3 regions of the Listeria sp. MAN/IMW/UF555 genome follow, and region 3 is predicted to be linked to each of the others. Evidence: a T-box and tRNA genes for the amino acid it is inferred to sense, from the RefSeq annotation. Region 3 holds a T-box; the other regions hold tRNA genes.
The links. The T-box of region 3 lies ahead of serS (serine--tRNA ligase). A T-box ahead of a tRNA ligase gene usually reads a tRNA of that ligase, here a tRNA-Ser.
Positions count from the first base shown of each region.

Region 1: it encodes a tRNA-Ser, which carries the amino acid that the T-box ahead of serS (serine--tRNA ligase) is inferred to sense. The anticodon was not compared.
Region 2: it encodes a tRNA-Ser, which carries the amino acid that the T-box ahead of serS (serine--tRNA ligase) is inferred to sense. The anticodon was not compared.

Region 1 covers NZ_JBZWZS010000001.1:1,005,693-1,013,179, reverse strand. The annotation lists gene AC4PG8_RS05100 (HAD family hydrolase) at 1-528, shown strand, start outside; gene AC4PG8_RS05095 (Rrf2 family transcriptional regulator) at 640-1,056, shown strand; gene AC4PG8_RS05090 (class I SAM-dependent methyltransferase) at 1,070-1,666, shown strand; tRNA gene AC4PG8_RS05085 (tRNA-Ser) at 1,730-1,819, opposite strand; gene AC4PG8_RS05080 (DUF3267 domain-containing protein) at 1,904-2,437, shown strand; gene AC4PG8_RS05075 (aldo/keto reductase) at 2,502-3,419, shown strand; gene AC4PG8_RS05070 (heavy metal translocating P-type ATPase) at 3,685-5,562, shown strand; gene AC4PG8_RS05065 (DUF2238 domain-containing protein) at 5,661-6,389, shown strand; gene AC4PG8_RS05060 (transaldolase family protein) at 6,533-7,183, shown strand; gene AC4PG8_RS05055 (LTA synthase family protein) at 7,223-7,487, opposite strand, start outside.
Region 2 covers NZ_JBZWZS010000001.1:749,424-756,910, forward strand. The annotation lists gene AC4PG8_RS03765 (DUF4238 domain-containing protein) at 80-1,282, opposite strand; gene AC4PG8_RS03770 (OsmC family protein) at 1,662-2,042, opposite strand; tRNA gene AC4PG8_RS03775 (tRNA-Asp) at 2,170-2,242, opposite strand; tRNA gene AC4PG8_RS03780 (tRNA-Glu) at 2,269-2,340, opposite strand; gene AC4PG8_RS03785 (GntR family transcriptional regulator) at 2,541-3,254, opposite strand; gene celB (PTS cellobiose transporter subunit IIC) at 3,335-4,621, opposite strand; gene AC4PG8_RS03795 (iron chaperone) at 4,764-5,156, opposite strand; tRNA gene AC4PG8_RS03800 (tRNA-Ser) at 5,270-5,357, opposite strand; gene AC4PG8_RS03805 (SprT family protein) at 5,488-5,955, opposite strand; gene AC4PG8_RS03810 (Tex family protein) at 5,955-7,487, opposite strand, start outside.
Region 3 covers NZ_JBZWZS010000003.1:327,703-335,189, forward strand. The annotation lists gene pabB (aminodeoxychorismate synthase component I) at 1-1,678, opposite strand, end outside; gene AC4PG8_RS11350 (anthranilate synthase component II) at 1,675-2,247, opposite strand; gene AC4PG8_RS11355 (pyridoxamine 5'-phosphate oxidase family protein) at 2,378-2,797, shown strand; T-box leader at 2,850-3,071, shown strand; gene serS (serine--tRNA ligase) at 3,132-4,415, shown strand; gene AC4PG8_RS11365 (TfoX/Sxy family protein) at 4,435-4,686, shown strand; gene AC4PG8_RS11370 (ABC transporter ATP-binding protein) at 4,739-6,466, opposite strand; gene AC4PG8_RS11375 (Crp/Fnr family transcriptional regulator) at 6,797-7,486, shown strand.

The DNA of each region.
Region 1 (7,487 bases), on a different contig from region 3:
AAAGCAGAAATGCACGTTTATCGGATTACGCAGGCATTGAACAATTTTGATTACCAAATTACAAAAAAAGAAGCAGAAGCATTTCAACACGCTTATGAACAAAACCAACGCAAAATCGAACTTTCACCCGGAATTAAAGAAATTCTCACTTGGGCTAAAAAGAAAAATATAACGATGGGAATTATTACAAACGGGCCAAAAGACCATCAACAACATAAAATAAATGATTTACAAATAAACGACTGGATTCCAGCCGAGCATACTTTTATTTCTGGCGGAGTAGGTATCGAAAAACCAGACAAGAAAATATTTAAGCTAGTAGAGGAACAAATCGGTATTAAGAGCGCGGAAACCTATTATATTGGCGATTCTTTCGAAAATGATGTAATTGGTTCAAAAAGTGCCGGCTGGAAATCAATTTGGCTAAACAGACGACAACACATACAACCTAACAATGCCACTTACCAGCCAGATTATTGTATTAAAAATGAACAAGAACTAGCTGCTTTGTTGCGAGATTTATTATAAATACTAAAATCTTTTCCTTTATTAGGAGAAGGTTTTTTTGTTGTAGATTGACAAATTTGTTTAATAAGGATATTATAGAGTCGTTAAGTCTTTAATTAAGAAGGTGAAAGTATGAAATTTTCAAAAGCAACCAATTATGCGCTACATACGATGGTTTATTTAGCGAATTTATCTCCGGAAAAATCTGTAGGAGTGAAAGAACTTGCAACCAAGCAAAATGTTTCGCCAACGTATCTTTCTAAAGTGTTAACAATGCTTGTGAAAGCTGGTTTCGTTGAGTCAGTAACAGGTGTAAACGGCGGTTATAAATTAGCCGAACCTGCAAGCAGTATTAGTTTTTTAGATGTTATTCAAGCGATTGAAGGAAAAGGTGCTTTTTTTCACTGTGATCCTAAAAATCATAGTGAAAGTCAGCCGCACTGCTTAATCGGCGAAGTAATGAATAAGGCAGAGCAACAAATGGAAGACTATTTAAGCAAGCAGACTGTAGGTAGTATTGTCGTAGAAATTGAAAAACATCAACATTAAAGGAGTGCTGAAAATGAATCATCACCACAATCACCACGGGGAAGCTGGTTTTAAGAGGAAAGTAGATTATTTGGATCGACCTGAACGGAGCGAAGTTTTATCGCCAGAGGAATTTTTACAGAGGGTCCCAATGGAAAAAACAGCGAGCATTTTAGATTTAGGAGCGGGAACAGGATTTTTAACGATTCCGGCAGCGAAAAAGGTTGAAAATACCGTTTTTGCATTAGATTTAGATACGAAAATGTTGGAATTAATTGAGGCGAAAGCGAAAAAAGCTGAATTAACCAATATAAAAACATTAGAAGCAAGCATGGATGATATTCCGCTTGAAGCTAGTTCGGTGGATGTTGTGCTGGCATCGCTCGTGTTACATGAAGCGGGTTCACTTCTGGATGTTTTGCGTGAAGTAAGTAGAGTCGTGAAATCTGGTGGCTACTTTGCTACCATAGAATTCGATACACAAGGAACGGATTTGAAAGGTCCCCCAATGGAAATTCAAATTTCAGCTGAGAAATTGAAGGAAGAGCTTGCGGGATTTGGATTTGAAGTAGTGCAGAACTGGGAGCTTGATGAGGGAATGTATGTGAGTATTGCGGAGAAAAAAGAATAATAAAAAGTTCACGCCTGAAATAGCAATATAAGCTATTTTTAAGCGTGAACCTTTTTATATTTACGGAGAAACGGGGATTCGAACCCCGGCGCGGCATACACCGCCTAACAGATTTCGAGTCTGTCCCCTTCAGCCGGACTTGGGTATTTCTCCACTGTGACATAGAATGCCGACAAGAAGTATTGTATAATAATATTAACAAAAATACCAGTGTTTTTTATAAAAGGAGCGTGCTAAATGGAAAGAAGATTGGTTCAAGAAATAAATTTACTAGAAAATAAAAAATTGGTTATGAATTTGAATATTGTTGCGATTGTTATTGTGCTTGTATTAACTGTTTTAGGGATTGTTTTTTCAGGCGGTTTTGCAATTACGAATGGTTTTATGGGGATTATTTGGATGTTTGGTGGCTATGCAGTAGCAATTGTTATTCACGAAGCCGTACACGGGATTTTCTTCAAAGCTTTTCGCCCAGAAGCAAAAGTGAGATTTGGCGTTAAAAACGGGATGGCTTATGCTGGAAGCCCCGGAGCATTTTATTCGAGAGCGCAATTCTTTATTATTTCGATTGCGCCATTTATCGTTCTTACGGGATTGTTCATTTTTCTGCGCTTTCTTGGAGTAAATGAAGCTGTTCTATATTTAATTTTTGCCCTACATACATCAGGCTGCGTCGGTGATTTTTATTACTGCATTCTTTTGATTAATCAACCAGCCGGGATCGTTGTGGAGGATACGGATAAGGGAATTAGTTTTTATTCAGAAGGTTAAGTTTGGTAACGATTTCAACAAAGTGTTAAAATAAGGATATACTTTTAGAAAGAGGTGCTTGATTTTGAAACGAATAACAATTGGTAATAGCGATTTAACAGCTTCAGAAATTTCGCTAGGATGTATGAGAATGGCGGATCTTAGTAAAGAAGAGGCGAACAAAGTAATTAATACAGCACTTGAAAACGGTATTGATTTTTTTGATCACGCGGATATTTATGGCGGCGGTAAATCAGAGGAAGTCTTTGCTGATGCAATTGATATGAATGCAACAGTTCGTGAAAAAATGATTCTTCAATCAAAATGCGGAATTCGTCAAGGATTCTTTGATTTTTCAAAAGAGCACATTATTTCTTCTGTGGAAGGTAGCTTGAAACGCCTGAAAACAGATTATTTAGATACACTATTACTTCATCGTCCGGATACACTTTTTGAACCAGAAGAGGTAGCAGCGGCGTTCACTGAGCTTGAAAAAAGCGGGAAAGTTCGTCATTTCGGCGTAAGTAATCAAAACCCAGGTCAAATCGAACTACTAAAAAAATACGTGGACCAAGAATTAATTGCCAATCAACTACAATTTAGTATTATGCATACAGGAATGATTGATACTGGTTTTAACGTAAATATGACGATTGATCCTTCTCTTGATCGCGATGGCGGGATTTTGGAATATAGTCGTTTAAATAATATGACTATCCAAGCTTGGTCTCCGTTCCAATATGGTTTCTTTGAAGGAGTTTTCTTAGATAACGATAAATTCCCTGAATTAAACAAAACAATCGATAAAATTGCTGCATACAAAGGTGTGACTAATTCGGCAATTGCGGTTGCGTGGATACAGCGTCACCCAGCAAGCTTCCAAACAGTGGTTGGTACAATGAACCCAGGAAGAATCGCTGATATTGCAAAAGCTTCTGACGTAACACTTAGTCGCGAAGAATGGTATGAAATTTACTGTGCGGCTGGAAACCAATTACCTTAATGTAAACATGCACTTGGGCTTTTTGCTCAAGTGTTTTTTTATGTGTAATAATGATAGTGAAATTCATTCTCAATTAGAAATAAATTTTATCAATTAGTTTGATATGATTTTTAAAAAGTGCTATAATAACAAGTGAGTTAAGGGTGTTTCCTTTAAAAATTAATTATAATAATTATTGTTTAGTCTGTTTTTCGCAGTTGCGAAAGCAGATTTTTGTGTTTTTTAGGGTAATGGGAATCATTATCATTTGGAGAGGATGAGCATTATGAAAGACTGGATGGAGCGGAATTGGCAGTTTGTAACGACTGGTATTAGTGGGGTTTTAATTGTTGTCGGTAGTCTAATCGGGAATGATGTCGGTGATTTTTGGACAGCGGTGATTTTCTTGAGTGCCTTTGTTATTGGCGGATTTGAACAAGCTAAGGAAGGGATAGCGGCGACGATTAAAACGAAAAAACTTAATGTAGAGCTTTTAATGATATTAGCGGCTACAGGGGCTTCAATTATTGGTTATTGGTTTGAAGGCGCCATACTTATTTTTATTTTCTCAGTTAGTGGGGCATTAGAAACGTATACGACGAATAAAAGTAAGCGCGAAATCACGAAATTAATGGCTTTTCAACCGGAACGAGCTTTTCGTTTTCTTCCAAATGGTGATGTTGAAGAAGTGGCTGCAAAAGATTTGCAATTAGATGATAGAGTACTCGTTCGACCTGGGGAAAGTGTTCCAATTGATGGTGTGATTGTTCGTGGTTCAACAACTTTGAATGAAGCAGCAATCAATGGTGAATCGGTTCCAGTTGAGAAAACTGTTGATGCTGAAGTATTTGGTGGGACAGTTAATGTCAGCAGTGCTATCACCATTAAAGTAACGCAAACTTTTGATAATACGATTTTTAGCAAGATTATTCGTTTAGTAGAAACCGCCCAAAGTGAACCTTCAAAAACCGCTCGTTTTATTGAGCGATTTGAGGATGCGTATGTTAAAGCAGTATTATTATTTGTTTTAGTGATGATGTTTTTACCTCATTTTGCGCTCGGTTGGTCTTGGAATGAAACTTTTTATCGCGCAATGGTTTTACTTACTGTAGCTTCTCCTTGTGCGCTAGTTGCTTCGGTGACTCCAGCGACTTTAGCAGCTATTTCTAATGGAGCACGTCACGGGATTTTATTCAAAGGCGGCGTACACTTGGAAAATTTGCGCGGTGTAAAAGCAATTGCATTTGATAAAACGGGAACTTTGACAAACGGAACACCTGAACTAACAGACCAAATATTTAAAGAACACATCGATAAACAGCAAGTAATAAATGTGGCGGCAGCAATGGAGCGGCAGTCTTTGCACCCATTAGCCGCAGCAATCACCAAAGCATTAGATATCGAAGTAACGGACAAATTAACAGAAATAGAAGTAACGGATGTGCCAGGTTGGGGAGTGCAAACTAGTTACAAAGGCGAAACATGGCAAGTTGGTAAAGCCGGTTACGTTGGGGCGGAAAATGCTGCCAAGTTTTCAAATGGCGCGTTTGAACGGCTTGCTAGCGAAGGGAAAACGATTGTATATGTCGCTAAAGCGGGCGAAATCGTTGCGATGTTTGCGCTCAAAGACACTTGCCGACCTGAGGCGATTCGGACCATTCAAGCTCTAAAAGCAAAAGGTATTAAAACAATTATGGTGACAGGAGATAATGCACAAACTGGCGCTGCAATCCAAGCTGAACTTGGTATGGATAGGGTTGTTTCTGGATGTTTGCCTGAGAAAAAAGTAGATGTTTTAAAAGAACTATCGGTGACTTATGGAAGCGTGGCAATGGTTGGTGACGGGATTAATGATGCTCCAGCACTTGCCCATGCGGCTGTTGGCATTGCGATGGGCGAGGGAACGGATATTGCAATGGAAACAGCAGATGTTGTTTTAATGAAAAATGACTTAGAAAAAATCCCGTATGCCTACACGTTATCAGAACGACTTCACTGGATTAGTTGGCAAAATATTTGTTTTGCCATTGCTGTGATTCTGCTCTTAATAACAGCGAACGTTTTTCAAGTAATCAATCTACCGTTCGGGGTTGTGGGACATGAAGGAAGCACGATTTTAGTTATTTTAAACGGACTTAGACTACTTAAGTCCAACCGGAAATAGTGATTCATTTGACTGCCCGTCTATCTCTAGTCTAAGATAGATGAGCAGTTTCTTTTTAGAAAAAAAGGGGTATTGCATGATAGATTGGAGATGAGTGCATGAGAAAGATTAACTGGACACAATGGATAGCGCTGTTTGTTTTCGCATCAATGGGAATTTCAGTCGTTTTTACTATCTATGAAATTTTTAACGCACCAATAAAGCAACCAGCAACTGGACCGCATGTGACATTACGAGGGGATTATATCTTTTTACTATTTGAAATTTTACTAGGAATTTTTATTTTGTTATTGCCTTCCATTATCGCACGACGCTTCAAATTTGAAATACCCGGACTTGTTTATATTTTGTTTATTGTTTTTTTGTACGGCTCGATTTATCTTGGAACCGTTCAAAAATTCTATTCAACCGTGCCGCACTGGGATAAAATTTTACATACTTTTAGTGGGGCAATGCTTGGAGCTATTGGCTTTTCGTTCGTTAGCTTGTTGAATGCAAATGATAAAGTAGTTATGAAACTGAAGCCTGGTTTTATCGCTGTCTTTGCATTTTGTTTTGCTGTAACGATGGGCGCTTTCTGGGAAGTGTATGAATATACTTTTGACGGGATTATGAACTTAAATATGCAACGCTACAACCTATCAAATGGTACACCACTAACTGGACGAGCAGCTCTGGAAGATACGATGACAGACATAATTGTTGATATTATTGGCGCCTTATTCATCGTCATTGTAGGCTATTTCGCACTGAAAAAAGGTCGGCCTTGGATGGAACGCTTTGAATTCAAACGAAAAAACTGGAAAAAAGAACCAAAGACTAAGTAAAATCAAAAAAGCATTTGAGCCTACTCAGATGCTTTTTTAGTTGCACAAAAACGCCGACAACTTTGGGGCCATGAAATGATTGACTGCATCTTAGAACTTTTCTACACTTAAATTGAGAAGAAAACTTTTAAAGGAGTGAGGAAATGTTTTTAGATACGGGGAATTTAGAGGAAGTAAAGAAAGCGCTTCAATTTCCGTTTTTTGAAGGTGTAACTACGAACCCAACCATTTTACTGAAAGAAAATCAGCCCAGAAAAACCCATATTGCTCACATTCCAGCAAAATTAGTATTTGTCCAAGCAGCGGGATTAACAGAAGAAGAAATTTGGGAAGACGTGCTGAGAATTCAAGAAATTAAGCCAGCTGAAGGGACTGTTATTGGCTTGAAAATCCCTGCCCATGAAGCCGGGATAAAAGTTATTGCTACAGTTCGCGCTAAGTTTCCAGATGCGATTATTTTAGCAACGGCAATTTTTTCATCCGAGCAAGGTTATATTGCGGCTCTTTCTGGGGCAGACTATTTAGCCCCGTATTACAATCGTATGGAAGTAAGTGGTTTAGATGCAGCAAAAACGATAGAAGAATTGCGCTATGTTCTAGATTTACAAGGTCTTGAAGAAGTGAAAATCATGGGGGCGAGTTTTAAAAACAGCCGCCAAATTATGCAAGCATTAGCGAGTGGGGCGGACACAGTAACAATCGGTTATGATTTATTCTTACAAATGATGAATAAACCGCTCGCACTCGAAAGCATTGAAAAATTTAACGAACATAATGCAGCTTTACCAAAATGAAAAAAAGGAAGTATCCATGATATTGGATACTTCCTTTTTTTATTTGTCTTCGTCGCGTAACGGTAGATTATTTACGTAGCTATCAGAATACTGCAAGAGTTTGCGACTTGTTTCGAATCGCTTCTTCACTTCATCTGATAGTTCTTTATTTGTTCCGTTATAGTTCGTTGCTGCTCCAGTTTCAAAGCTTTCGTCTGGCTGATACATGTAAGAATCAGTGAAATAGCTTCCTTCAGGCATAGTGTATCGTTCAGGAACATAATTGTTTGTTGAATTGAGAATATCCGTACCAAACATTATTTGA
Region 2 (7,487 bases), on a different contig from region 3:
TACTTTCTTAGATACACAATTCAAAGCTTTTATTTTGAGTAACCGCTCTTAATGTTCACTCATATTCAAGTGTATAGATTCATCTCATTCTCTCTAACTTTCTTTTCTTTAATAATTCAAATATTTCACGGTCTCTAGAATTATTGATTTCTTCTGGAGGTCCTCTAAATACTTCAATGCTTTCTTCCACTATATATTTTGAAGAAATAGAATACCAGTCCTTTTGTTGACTGTTATTTTTTTGAAAAATATCAATACATCTTTCATGTATTTTGATACAACACTTTTTATATTTTTTTCTACTTCCACAAAGACATAAATCATTTCGCTTAACTTTCCCTTCGTACTTGTCTTTATATTCACTAAAACTAGCCAAATAATCTTTGCTAAATTTTTCTTCTGAACTATAAAATTCTATTTCCTTTTTATTTGTATTTATAGATATATCTCCACTTTGAAATACCACCATACTACGTTCAGGGAGTCTTATACCTTGCTCTTTAGCTTTATTTTGTTCCAAAGGTAATTCTTTCTTGCAAACTGACTTGGAATAAGAATTTTTTAAGATAGTTACGTTTATCTCATGCGTTTGCTCTTCTGTAAGTATACAATATGATTTAGGTTTGACATACTTAGGTTTATTTCCATCATAAAAACACAAGTAGAATTTTGAAGATATAGGTATTAAAATCATTGTGTCCTTAAATCCAATCTGGCGATTAGACATATTGGAAAATTTATTTTTAAATTTCAAAGATACTGTACTAAAAAATTGATCACTCATACAAAACATTTCAGTTTCATCAACAAGTATTGAAATTTCATATCCTTTTAGTATAGTATTTGTAAGTTCAGCTGGATACACGTTACCAACCAGATTCTTTATCAGTCTTTCAATTCTTTCACTTTTGGGATTATCACTATATGCTGAATACTCTTCCAGTAGTGCACCACTACGCAAATATAGCAACACATAAAACATCATTAATTCATTAATTGCCTCTAGAGGAGCTTCTTGACTAATCAAATAATTCGCTTCTAATGTATCAGCTATTTTATCATGGTAAGGAATAAATGAATTCTCTATACGTGCAAATGAATTCTCAATTGTATTTTTGGGTAAGTCTCCATGTTCATAAACAAAATTTTGAAACATAGTATCTCTAATTTCTTTTTTACTTAAATATAAGTTATTATATAGTTCAAAAACTTTTTTTCTATCATCAGAAAAATGTTTCAATATACCTTGCGGAATATAATGTTGTTTTTTTGTTACTTGCATTTTTGCACCTTCTAACATTTATAAATAGTCTTAACCAAACACATTTATCATTTTTTATTTTTTTAGCATCATTATTGTTTTCTCATGATTACCGCTAATCAAAAAATTATTATAATCTGATGAAGAAAATTCTATTGACTCAATTAGGTAAGTGACTTAAATTCGAACAGTTTATTAAACATAAAGAGAGTACTTTCTAAATAAATTGTAGTTTATCTGCTCTCCCGAAAAGAAGAACTAGTAACAATGATAAATCAATATCCCTGTAAGTAAAAAGATTTTACCTGTACAGCTTTCAGTATATAGCCTTTCCTCCAAGTAATCAAGCCGAACTAAAGGTAAAAAAATACCAAGCGACGTGGCTTGGTATTTGAATCTTTTATTTAAAAACAACAATCTCGTTAATTTCAATCGAAGGGTCTAAACTTTTCGCAACCGGGCAGGCATCTTTCACTAAATGCACGGCTTTTTCGGCTTTCGCTTCGTTACTTTTATCCACTAAATCAACTGTGAAAGTAACGTTAATTTTCGTTAAAACATGCACGGCACTTTCTTGATCTTGCTCATAATCGGTATGAATGCTTAAATCATTTATCTCAATTCGTTTTTTCTCAAGTAATGTTTGATATACATATCCGCTACAAGCCGCAACCGCAGCCACTGTTATTTGAACTGGAGAAAAACCTTCTTCTTTAATTAATGTCCAGTTTCCATTTGGATGTACAAGTTCTAATACTTTCCCATTTTTCACTAAATCCATGATTAATTCCTCCAATTTAATTCTTACAATTCTTATATGAATAATAAGATTATAGCTCAAATAAAAAGCCATGTCCAATTTCCGATACGAAAAAAAGAATCCAATTTAAACTTGGATTCTTTTTGAGCGGTCCCGACGGGATTTGAACCCGCGATCTCCTGCGTGACAGGCAGGCATGTTAACCCCTACACCACGGAACCATATGTATAGAAAATGAATAAAAAAGTGACCCGTACGGGATTCGAACCCGTGTTACCGCCGTGAAAGGGCGGTGTCTTAACCGCTTGACCAACGGGCCAGATAAAAAACGAAAAATGAATATATATTCAATTGAATTCATTTCTCTTACACCAGCTTTTTTATTATAACATAATCTCAGTGACTGTCAACGGCTTTTTCTAATTTTATTTACAAAATTTTTATCTCATGTTTTTTATGCATTTTTGCTAGTATAAAACAAAGTCAGCTATGCTTATAAAAAGGCACGCTGACTTTATTTTACTTTTCTCGGTGATCAACCATAATGAAACTTCTCGTATCATAGCGATGTCTTGAACGGGAATATTCGACTGGTCTACCGTCTTTTAAATACACTACTTGCTCTACTTCTAAAACTGGATCGTGTTCCCCGCACGCTAAATATTCTTGGTCATATTCAGATGGCTTATCGGCATTAATTTTTCGAAATGCACCACTTAAAACGAGCCCTAATGTGTCTTGTAAGTATGCATAAATAGAATGATGCAAAATCTCTCTCGTTAAACCTGGAACTAAATCTGCTGGCATGGTTGTATGCTCTAATACATACGGCTCACCATCTAACAGGCGCAAACGAATCAATTTATACACCGGTTGGTCTGCTTTAATCAAGAGTTGTTCTTGCGTTTTTTCATCTGGGAAAGCAATATCAAATGCAATAATTTTACTTCTGATTCGATTGTCTCCCATCATTTTTGTTAAACCGTCATAATCTCGCAAACTCGCATCTTGTTTATTAGCTAAGGCATTTTTCATAACAAAAGTTCCTGCACCACGTTGTCTGTAAACAAGTCCTTCAAGCGCAAGTACGTCAAAGGCTTTTTTTATTGTCATTCTGCTACAATCATACGCTTTAGATAAGCTCACTTGATCAGGAAGAATGGATTCTGGTGGATAAGTACCGTTGTTTATTTTTTCACGGATTTCTGCGGCAATCAGTTCATACTTAACCAAGTCGATCGCTCCTTCGTTTGAATTAAAAATGTCTAGCCATTTCCAATCAAATTATAGCATATCGAAAAGGAAAACATAACTTATTTGATAGCTGCTTCGGATTCTCTTGCTATATTCGTGCGGTCAACAAGTTTAAGGAATGGATACCAGATGATTAAGACGATGAAGAAATCCACCACTTGAAGTGCCCCGCCGAGCCATGAGTTTGTTGCTAAAATTCCATTGATGATAATTGGCACTGTCCAAGGTACAGATACCCCAGTTGGAGCTGGTACAATTCCAGCAGCCATCACAAAGTAATTAAGTGTAGTGACAACTAAAGGTGCAAGTATCCACGGAATTAAAATCGTTGCATTTAGCACGATTGGCATCCCGAATAATACCGGTTCGTTTACATTAAAAATACCAGGTCCGAGCGCTAAACGACCGATTTCCTTGCTTTGTTTGCTCTTCATTAGAAAAGCGAGCGCGATTACTACAGCAAGTGTCATCCCAGATCCACCCATGCCGACAGTAAATACTTCCATGAATGGTTTTGTAATAATATGTGGTAACGGAGACCCAGCTTTATAGGCATCCAGATTTTCAAGCATTAACGTATTCCAAATTGGGTCCATTACCGAGTTTACAATAATTTGACCATGTAAACCGAAGAACCACAATACTTGGACAAAGAAAAGTGCAATCAGAGTTGGTATAATTCCCGATCCTAAACCAACAAGCGGTTTTTGAATAACCGTGTACACGACATCATGTAAGTTGGTATTGAAGAAGAATTGAACAATAATATTAATTACTAAAAAGATACTTAATGTCAAAACTGCTGGTATTAATGCAGCAAATGATTTAGCAACTGCTGGAGGCACCCCATCAGGCATTTTAATCGTCCAATCACGTTGCACGAAGAAACGATATAATTCTCCCGCAATAAAACCAGTAATCATCCCAATAAACATACCTTTTGCACCAAGTCTGTCTAAAGAAAGTGCTCCAGTAACTAATTCCCCATTGGCACTATTAAAGAAAAATGGCGTTAAAATCAAGAAACTAGCGAGCGCTACAGCACCACCATATATAGCTTCTACTTTATAATACTTCGATAACGAATAACCAATACCAAAAACGACAAAAACCGTCATAATACTCATCGTCGCATTTTGGGCATTTCCTAAATAAAGTTGTAAAGTAGCTTTCGTTTCATCACTCCAAAATGGCAGATTCATCAAAACTACAGCAATAGAACCAAACATTGTCAGTGGAAACGCTAACATAAAAGCATCTCGTAAAGTCGTTAAGTAACGATTCTCCCCTAACTTTGCAGCAAGAGGCATTAATTTATCCCCAAGCAACTCCATAAATTTATTCACTTTTCTTCCCCCAAACGTATTTTTTTCTACAAGAAAACGTTTTCTATTTATTATTATACTCATTTATTTTTAAATGTCTAGTCTTTTTAAAATAAAAGACCAAACAAAAAAAGCTTCCATCATATTGATGAAAGCCTCAAACTTATTTTTTCTTTTTCTTTGCTAGCTTTTCTGCTGCTTTTTGTTTATTTTCTGCTAATCGGAAAAGTGTCATTTCTTTAATTAATTCATAAGGAACTTCTTCTTTGATAGGAAATTGAACCGCACCTTTTGAATACTTATACTTTCCTAATTGTTTCTCAAAGGCCGAAATGCCACTAGGCGCTGGATAAAACCCGTAATGATTTTTCGCAACCGCAAAATGCACTAGATTTCCTTCAAAATAAAAAGTTGGCATTTGATAGCTGATTTTCTCAGTTGCTTCTGGGGCAGCAGCTTGAATTGTCTCTCTTATTTTTTGCAACACTTCTTTTGTTTCTGGTGGCGCTTGGGTAATATATTCATCAATCGTTGTAAATTCTAGTTTATTATCCATAGTCCATTCCTTTCTGAAACGTTTTTCTTATTATAGCAACTCTCTTCTTAAATGCCAATTTTAGCGCGCAAAAAAGGTTACCTTAACATTTATAAGGTAACCTTTCTTAATTACGGAGAAGGAGGGATTTGAACCCTCGCGCCGCGTGAGCGACCTATACCCTTAGCAGGGGCACCTCTTCAGCCACTTGAGTACTTCCCCAAACTCCACAGGCAGGATTATTGTTCCTGCGCCCACTCGGTTAACAGCCAATTACGCTATCAACGGAGCTACTGTTGAATTATCTGACTTCCATTAGTATACGCAGAATTAAGCAAAAATGCAAGGCTTTTTAGGGGGATTCTGTATAAACTTTTTTTGAACCAGTTTGCTTTAATCTTCCGCCGCAACTGCCACAGCGATAACGGTTTACATTAAATCTACGTTGTCTTAAAAATGACTTCCCGCAACTTTTACATGTATATTCATGCATTGTAATTTCACGCGGAATCGCAGCACAAAACCTTGGGGCGTCTACTTTTTTTAATAATTCACGAAAATCCTTGTCGCGATGTTGATAGCCTTTTTTCTCTAAATGAAGGTGATAATGACATAATTCATGTTTCATAATGCCGAAAAAGTACTCTAAGCCAAAGTTTTCTAAGTACTTAGGGTTCATTTCGATATTGTGGCTTTTGAGTAAATATCTTCCGCCAGTTGTTCGTAAACGCGTGTTAAAAACAGCTTGGTGACGGAATTCTTTTTGGAAAAATTGCAGCGACACTTCTTCCATGTGCTGCTGCAATTCTGTTTGATTCATTATTTGACACTTCCATCTGGATTACGCATTGTTAAAGCAATTCGATTTTTCTTCGTGTCTACTTCATCAACCCAAACCGTTACAACGTCTCCTACTGAAACGACATCCATCGGGTTTTTAACAAAGGAATTACTTAGTTTTGAAATGTGCACAAGTCCGTCTTGTTTCACGCCAATATCAACAAAAGCGCCAAAGTCAACAACGTTACGAACAGTTCCTTGTAACTCCATTCCTTGTTTTAAATCTTCCATCGAAATAACATCTTGTTTTAATAGTGGCGCTGGTAGTTCATCACGAAGGTCGCGTCCTGGAGCAATTAAGTTATCAATAATGTCGCGCATCGTTTCTTTACCAATGCCTAGTTTTTCTGCTTCTTCTGGGATACTAAGAGCTTGTAATGCTACTTTTAAATCCTCGCTACCAATATCATTCAAGCCAAAACCAGCTGCTTTTACAATTTGCTCTGCTGCTTTATAGCTCTCAGGATGAATAGCTGTTTTATCAAGAGGATTTTCGCCCTCTAAAATACGTAAGAAACCGATACTTTGTTCATATGATTTCGCGCCGAGACGAGGAACTTTTTTCAACTCTTTACGAGAAGTGAAAGAACCGTTTTCTTCGCGATATTTACGAATGTTATTTGCAACTGTTTTGTTTAAACCGGCAACATATTGTAAAAGTGAAGCAGATGCTGTATTTACGTTGACGCCTACTTGGTTAACGGCTGTTTCAACGACAAAAGTTAGGGTTTCATTTAAGCGTTTTTGGGCAACATCGTGTTGATATTGTCCTACTCCTACTGATTTTGGATCAATTTTTACAAGTTCTGCTAATGGATCTTGTAAGCGGCGTCCGATGGAAACTGCGCTACGTTCTTCTACTTGATAATCCGGGAATTCTTCACGAGCTGTTTCACTTGCAGAATAAACACTTGCGCCTGCTTCATTAACAATACAATAATAAGCATTTGATTTTGATTCGCGAATAACTTCTACGATAAATTGCTCTGTTTCACGAGAAGCTGTTCCGTTACCAATCGCGATAACTTCTACTTGATAAGTGGATAAAATCTCAGCTATCTTTTGTTTTGCTTCTGGACGCCTTGCCTTAGCAGTATGCGGATAAACAACACCGATTTCTAGCACTTTCCCCGTTTGATCTAATACAGAAAATTTACAACCTGTTCTAAAAGCGGGGTCAACGCCAAGGATGATTTTTCCTTTTAAAGGTGGTTGTAATAGCAGTTTGCGCAAGTTCTCGGAGAAAATATGGATTGCTTGTTCTTCTGCTTTATCAGTCAGTTCACCGCGAATTTCACGTTCAATTGCCGGACCGATAAATCGTTTATAGGCATCTAAAATCGCTTCTTCTACGTATGTTCGTGTTGCAGAATTACGGTTTTGGATTACTTTTTCAAAAAGATATTGGAAGATTTTTGTTGTGTCTACTTGGACTTGTACGCGTAAAATATCTTCTTTTTCACCACGATTAAAAGCAAGTATCCGGTGACTAGCAACCTTTCCAATCATTTC
Region 3 (7,487 bases):
CTCTTACACTATTTATTAACCACACAAAGTCAGCCTCGAAAAGGTCTTTTTTCATTAGTGTTTTTTCGGAAATTTTGTTTTTTGCTAATAAATCTGCTCTCATGGTACCTGGGAGAAGACCTGAACTCACTGGTGGTGTGAAAAAACAGCCTTTTATGCCTAGAACTATATTCCCGGTAGTAAATTCTGTTAGCTCGCCTCGCTCATTCCAAAGCAATGTCTCCTCGGTTTCAGTGCTTTTCATGTCTTCATAAACAGATCTATTAGTGGTTTTATGATAAAGGAATAAATCATCAGTTGAGACGGGACTTTTTGCCAGTTGCGCGGTTATTTGCTGATTTTGCGTACTTATTTCGGTTAGTTCTAAAAGGTGCGTGCCATTTGGATGGAGTAAAAATCTTAATTTATATGTTCCAGCTGGATTGTTTCGCGCTGTTTCCCGCCATAGTTCCACAATTTTTTCACCATTAAAAGGAAAACCGAAAAAATTTGCGCTTGTTTGAAGCCGTTTTAGATGAAAGTCTATCCGGGAAAGCGCTCCGTTTTCAAGGCGTAAACATTCAATTAAAGAAAACTTGGTTGCTTTTTCTAAAATGGCTGATTTTGCATGAATCTCGGAAAATTCACTTTCGGCATCAGAATCCCAAACAATACCGCCACCAACACCATAAGTTGCTTTATTATCTGCAATGGAAATCGTTCGGATTGGCACATTAAAAATCGCATTTCCATTAGGTTCTAGGAATCCAATCGCGCCGCAGTATACGCCTCGAGGTGAATCTTCTAGCTCTGAAATAATTTCCATTGTCCGGGCTTTTGGGGCGCCAGTTATTGAACCACAAGGGAAAAGCGCCTCGAAAACTGCGGTTAAACTAGTATCCGGAGATGTTTCTGCGGTAACAGTAGACGTCATTTGCCACACTGTTGGGTAAGGTTCTAAAGTCATTAATTTAGGCACTTTTACGCTACCGGGCACTGCAATCATCCCAAGGTCATTTCGTAGTAAATCAACAATCATCACATTTTCGGCACGATTTTTAGGATCATTTTTTAACCAATCATGTGCTTCTAAGTCAGCTTGTTCCGTACTTCCGCGGCGAATGGTGCCTTTCATTGGACGTGTCGTCAAGATGTTTTCCTTCCATTTAAAAAATAGCTCGGGTGAAGCTGAGATAATTTGAAATTCATCCGTTTCAAGTAGCGCTGTATAGTTTGCTTTTCCAACTTGTTGCAGCGATTCAAAAGTGGCTTGGGCAGAAAACTCACTTGGTACATCACTTTGAAGCCGAACAGTGTAGTTGATTTGGTACGTGTTTCCAGCAGCAATTTCCGCTTTAATCTGTGCTATTTTTTCCGCATAATTCGGGTAATCCGTATCCATTTTAAAAGAAAGTGGTGCAGTGTCTGAGTTTTCGGTAGGTGCAGTCGTGAAGTTATCGTATACACCAAACCAGATAAGTGGCATGTTCTCGGCAGGTTGTTTGGTTTTTAAATTGCTACGAAAAGCAGGAGCGGCCTCATAACTAACAAAACCAGCAACGTATTTTCCTGATTTTTGGGCTTCTTCGGCCGCTTTCATTATAGGAAGTACTTCCGATAAATCGCGTGCCACCAGTTCGCGAATTGGCTTTTCAAAAATCTTTACCGAACCTTCAAAATCAAAACGTAATAAACTCATTTGGCAGCTCTCCCCAGTCGTACAAAGTTTTCTAAAATTGCGTGTCCGTTTTCAGATAGGATTGCTTCAGGATGAAATTGGACACTGTAAATCGCTTTTGTTAGATGCTCTAACCCCATTAAAACTCCATCATCTGTTACAGCGGTCACTTTCAAATCAGCTGGCACAGTATTTGGGTCAATGACTAAAGAATGGTAGCGGGCAACTGAGAATCTCGAAACAAGTCCGGCAAATAATCCTTCACCGTGATGCGAGATAATACTAGTTTTTCCGTGAACAGGAAGGTCCGCCTGAACCACTTTTGCCCCGAAAAAATGACCAATCATTTGATGGCCAAGGCAAATTCCGAGAATGGGAACGTGAATTTTGTCTAGTAGAGCTAAACTTTCTGGAAAATCATCTGGAGAACCAGGTCCGGGTGAAAGAATAACCATTTCAGGCGCTAATTGGTCGAATGCTTGAAGCGAAAAATCTCTAGCAGAAACTACCCGCACATCTTCCTTAAGCTCTAAAAAATATTGGAATAAATTATATGTAAATGAGTCATTATGATCGATTAATAAAATCACTTCAAATCCCCCTAGTCAAAACGGTTATACTCTTTTATAGCAAATAGCTACGGAGATAACAAGCCTGAAATGTTTGAAGCCTGAAAACAAGTGGAAATGTACACTAAATAACCAAAGGAAGGTGTTTTAGATGGAAAATGAACTAGAAGATAAAATTCTCGCCATTTTAGAACAACATCAAGTTGGGGTATTAACCTCTGTACAAGGCGATTTTCCGCACGCTAGATATATGACGTTTCTTCATGATGGCTTAACACTTTATACACCATCTGGAAAAGAACTACCGAAAACAGAGGAAGTCCGTAGAAACCCGCACGTATGCGTTTTAATTGGCTATGATAGCCCCGGATCTGCGTTTTTAGAAATTAATGGTTTAGCATCACTGGAAGAAGATGAATCTATCAAAGAACGCATCTGGGAAAATATCTCTAAAGACTGGTTTCAAGGCGAAGATTCACCATCCTTTGTCGTTATAAAAATTGTTCCGGAACAAATTAGAATACTGAATTCTGATGATGACGGTCCAGACACGCTCGATTTAATTGGTTAAAGATTTGCTTGTAATTTAAGCAGATATGCGATAGAATAACTTTAAATTAATACGAAAAGCGAAGACAAGAAGTAGTAATAAGGTAGAATTTCTAAAGAGAGCCAGTGGTTGGTGCGAACTGGTGAAGTTTCCTTATGAATCCATCTTGGAGTGAGTGGTGGAAAGCATAGTTTTGCGAGTAAATCATTCCGGCTGGGTCCGTTAAACCTAAATGAAGCTGGGGATTTTTTTAGTCCCAATAAGGGTGGCAACGCGGTTAACTCTCGTCCCTTTCCTGTTAATTCGGGAAAGTACGGGAGTTTTTTATATGGAAAAAAATAAAGGAGGAGTTAGCATGTTAGATGTTAAGTTGTTACGTAATAATTTTGAAGAAGTAAAGCAGAAGTTGCAAAATCGTGGGGAAGACTTAGGTGAATTTGAGAAATTTGGCGAGTTAGACAAACGTCGTCGTACTCTGATTGTGGAAACAGAAGCGCTAAAAAGCCAGCGTAATGAAGTATCTCAAGAAATCGCTAAATTAAAACGCGAAAAACAAGATGCTGATGCTAAAATTGAAGAAATGCGTGTCGTTGGTGACCGTATTAAAACATTAGACATCGAATTAAGAGAAATTGACGAGAAGTTAGATACGATTTTAATGTCGATTCCAAATATTCCGCATGAGTCTACTCCGGTCGGTGAATCGGAAGACGATAACGTAGAAATCCGCAAATGGGGTGAAGTTCGCGAATTTGATTTTGAACCAAAAGCTCATTGGGATTTAGGAACTGACCTAGACATTCTTGATTTCGAAAATGCTGCAAAAGTAACTGGCAGCCGCTTCGTTTTTTATAAAAAATTAGGTGCAAGACTGGAACGAGCGCTAATTAACTTTATGATGGACTTGCATTCGAATGAACACGGCTATGAAGAAATGCTTCCACCGTACATGGTAAACCGCGCGAGCATGACAGGTACTGGACAATTGCCGAAGTTTGAAGAAGATGCTTTCCTAATAGAAGCAGAAGACTATTTCCTTATTCCAACAGCGGAAGTACCAGTAACAAATTACCACCGCGAAGATATTTTAAAAGCAGAAGATTTACCAAGAAAATATACAGCATTTAGCGCATGTTTCCGTTCTGAAGCGGGATCTGCGGGTCGTGATACGCGTGGCTTAATTCGCCAACATCAATTTAACAAAGTGGAATTAGTTCAATTTGTTAAACCGGAAGATTCCTACGCGGCGCTTGAAAAATTAACTGGAAACGCAGAAGAAGTATTACGTCGCCTAGAATTACCATATCGCGTACTAAGCATGTGTACTGCTGACTTAGGCTTCACTGCTGCTAAAAAATATGATTTAGAAGTATGGATTCCAAGCTATGATTCTTACCGTGAGATTTCTTCTTGCAGTAACTTTGAAAGCTTCCAAGCAAGACGGGCCAATATTCGTTTCCGCCGTGAACCAGGAAGCAAACCAGAATACGTGCACACATTAAATGGTTCCGGGTTAGCGCTAGGTCGTACAGTCGCTGCTATTTTGGAAAATTACCAAGAGGAAGATGGCTCTGTACGCATTCCGAAAGTACTACAAGGTTATATGGGCGGTATCGAAAAAATCGAATTACCAAAATAAAAAGGAAGAAGGAACTGTAATGGCGAACCTTAGCGAATTACCAAACATTGGCAAAGTACTGGAGCAAGACTTAATAAAAGCTGGGATAAAAACTCCAGCTGAGCTAAAAAATGTTGGAAGCAAAGAAGCCTTTTTACGTATTTGGGAAAATGATTCAAGTGTTTGTTTAAGTGAACTATGTGCGCTTGAAGGAGCCGTACAAGGCATCAGGTGGCATGATTTAGACGAAGCAAAGAAATTTGAACTCAAAAAGTTTCATCAATCCTTATAAAAAAACGACGATGCATATTCGCATCGTCGTTTTTTTATTTCCCGGGAAATAGTTATTTTAATTGTTGTTCCGCAAAAGAGGCGTAGAGCGGATGAGAAGCCACTAATTCGCTATGTGTGCCCCGACCAGTTATTTCCCCGTGTTCAATAAAGAGAATTTGATCGGCATTAACAATAGTGGAAAGGCGGTGAGCGATAACAAAAGTAGTGCGCCCCTCCATCAAGTTCGCTAAAGCTTGTTGAACTATTTGTTCGGATTGGCTATCTAAGCTTGCTGTTGCTTCGTCTAACATGAGAATATTCGGGTTGCGTAAGAAAGCTCGTGCAATTGCAATTCGCTGTCTTTGGCCTCCAGAGAGCTTCACTCCACGTTCGCCGACTTCGGTTGCCATTTTGTCAGGAAGTTCAGAAATAAAGCCGTCTGCATAAGCCAGTTTTGCTACATTCCAAAGCTCTTCTTCGTTAATTTCTCGATCCAGTCCGTAACAAAGATTGTCGCGAATGGTGCCTGAAAGCATAGCACTTTCCTGTGAAACGTAACCAATTTGTGAGCGCCATGAGTTAATAGAAATCTCAGAAAGAGGAATATCACCCACTAAAATTTCTCCCGTTTTCGGTTGATAGAAACGCTCTAAAATCGCAAACAAGGTAGATTTACCGCCACCACTTGGACCAGCGAATGCGATAACTTCCCCTGGTTTTGTATCAAAAGAAACATCTTTTAAAATCGGTTCACCTTCATTGTAAGAGAAGGAAATATCCGTGGCGCGAATCGTTTTTCCGCTCACATCCACTTTTTTACCAGCATCGAAATCTTCTTCTGCTTCATTTAAAATATCTGCAATGCGTTCTGTCGCTCCCTTTGCTTTTTGAAGTTGCGCGAAGAACGTAGCAAAAGAGGTTACTGGGACGATAATTTGGAATAGATATAGCAAGAATGCGATTAATGTACCAGTAGTCATAGTTCCAGCTGAAACACGAATTCCGCCGTAACCGATGATACCAACAATAACTCCCATTACAACAAAGAAAATTAAAGGTCCAAGTACAGCAACAACTTTCGCCTCACGAATACCGAATCCGAATAGACGATTGATTCCTTTATGACCAGCTTCCGTTTCACGTGTTTCCGCGTTAGATGCCTTTACGAGCCTCGCTTCAGAAAGGGTTTGACTAATAGAACCAGTGAAGTCCGCTGTTTCATTTTGAAGACCTTTAGAGATTTTAAACATTTTCTGACCAAGCGGCGCAACGACTAGCGCTGTAATCGGAACAGCTATTAAGATAATTAGTGTCATTTTCCAGTCCATAAAGAATAGGATAATAATCGCACCAACCACAGAAATAATCCCTGTTACAAATTGCGGTAAATGATCTGCAATTAGTTCCTTGACTACGACTGTATCGTTCACCATGCGGCTCACCATTTCACCCGTTTTTGTATTATCAAAATAGGAAACTGGCAAGTGCACGATTTTTCGCCATAAACGTTCGCGGATGGTAGCTACAACTTTCTGCCCCATATAGTTAAGCAAGAAAATCGAGAAACCGTTTGTTATAGCTTGCAAAATAAATGCAAGAACAATCAAAGCCACCATTTTTACATCTAACGAAGCTATCGAAAAGCCATCAATTAAGTTTTTTGTAAAAAGTGGGACTACAAGGCCAGCAACAGTAGTTACGACACTGGCGATTAAAGCGCAGAATATTATCCAATTTGCAGGTTTTGCACTAATAATTAACTGGAAAAAATTCCGCCAACTATATTTTTTCTGATCCATTTATTTCACCCTTCCTAATTTTCCCATCCATATAATGCTTACTTTTTAAGTATAATCAATTTACCAAATAATAAACCAGTCTAAAGTGGTAGTTATGGAATTATTTTCTCGATTTGAATATTTAAAGAAAAGTAACAAAAAATTCGAATTTATGTCAAAAGCTCACATTTATAAGTGATAAAAATTAAGAATTATAATAAACAATGTAATATAGTTATCTTAAATTGAGTTTTCAGCATTTTTTGAAAGCCTATGAATGAGATTTCCAATATAGTGTTTATGATATAATTACGAGTAGTTTTTTCAATATTATATAGCAAAGGAGAGAGTATGCTATTCTTAAAAGAGCTTGAATCCAATCTAACGGTTAGCAAATTAATGGAGCTGTGCTTTGAACATCCAAATTACAAAGACTACTGCTCGGTTATCAGCACGAAGAAGGGTGAGGTTCTAGAAAGTTTAAGTCCGACTGGGACAAAAGTATATTTTGTTCTAAGTGGCATATACGGGATGATTGTAGAAAAAGATGCAGAATTGGAAGAAGAAAACTGTAAAGAATGCATTGTTCGTTTCTTGCAAAAAGGAGATAGTTTTGGACTTTACCATTTGTTTTATGATGAATGGAGCCCGCATGTTTCGATGCAAAGTCTAGGTCATGGAGAGGTTATGGAAGTAGATAGTAATTTCTTGTTTTCCGTGTTTGATAAGGAAGATGAGAACAACTTTTTCATGATTAAAGTAATGGCAGAAGAACTACGGGAAGCACATACTTTTGCAAAACTAAGCTTTTTAAAGAAAGAAGAACGAATTCGCAAAGCCATTCTAAAATGCGCTCAAACTCTAGGAACGTTTTCTGATAACGGGATATTGCTACCAAAAGAAGTCACGCAAGAAGTTCTTGCAAGATACACCAATACATCACGTGAATATGTGGCTCACACAGTCATGCATTTAATTAAAGAGGATATAATTAGAAATAGACCTAAACCTCTACTAGTGATGGACAAAACTCGTTTATAAC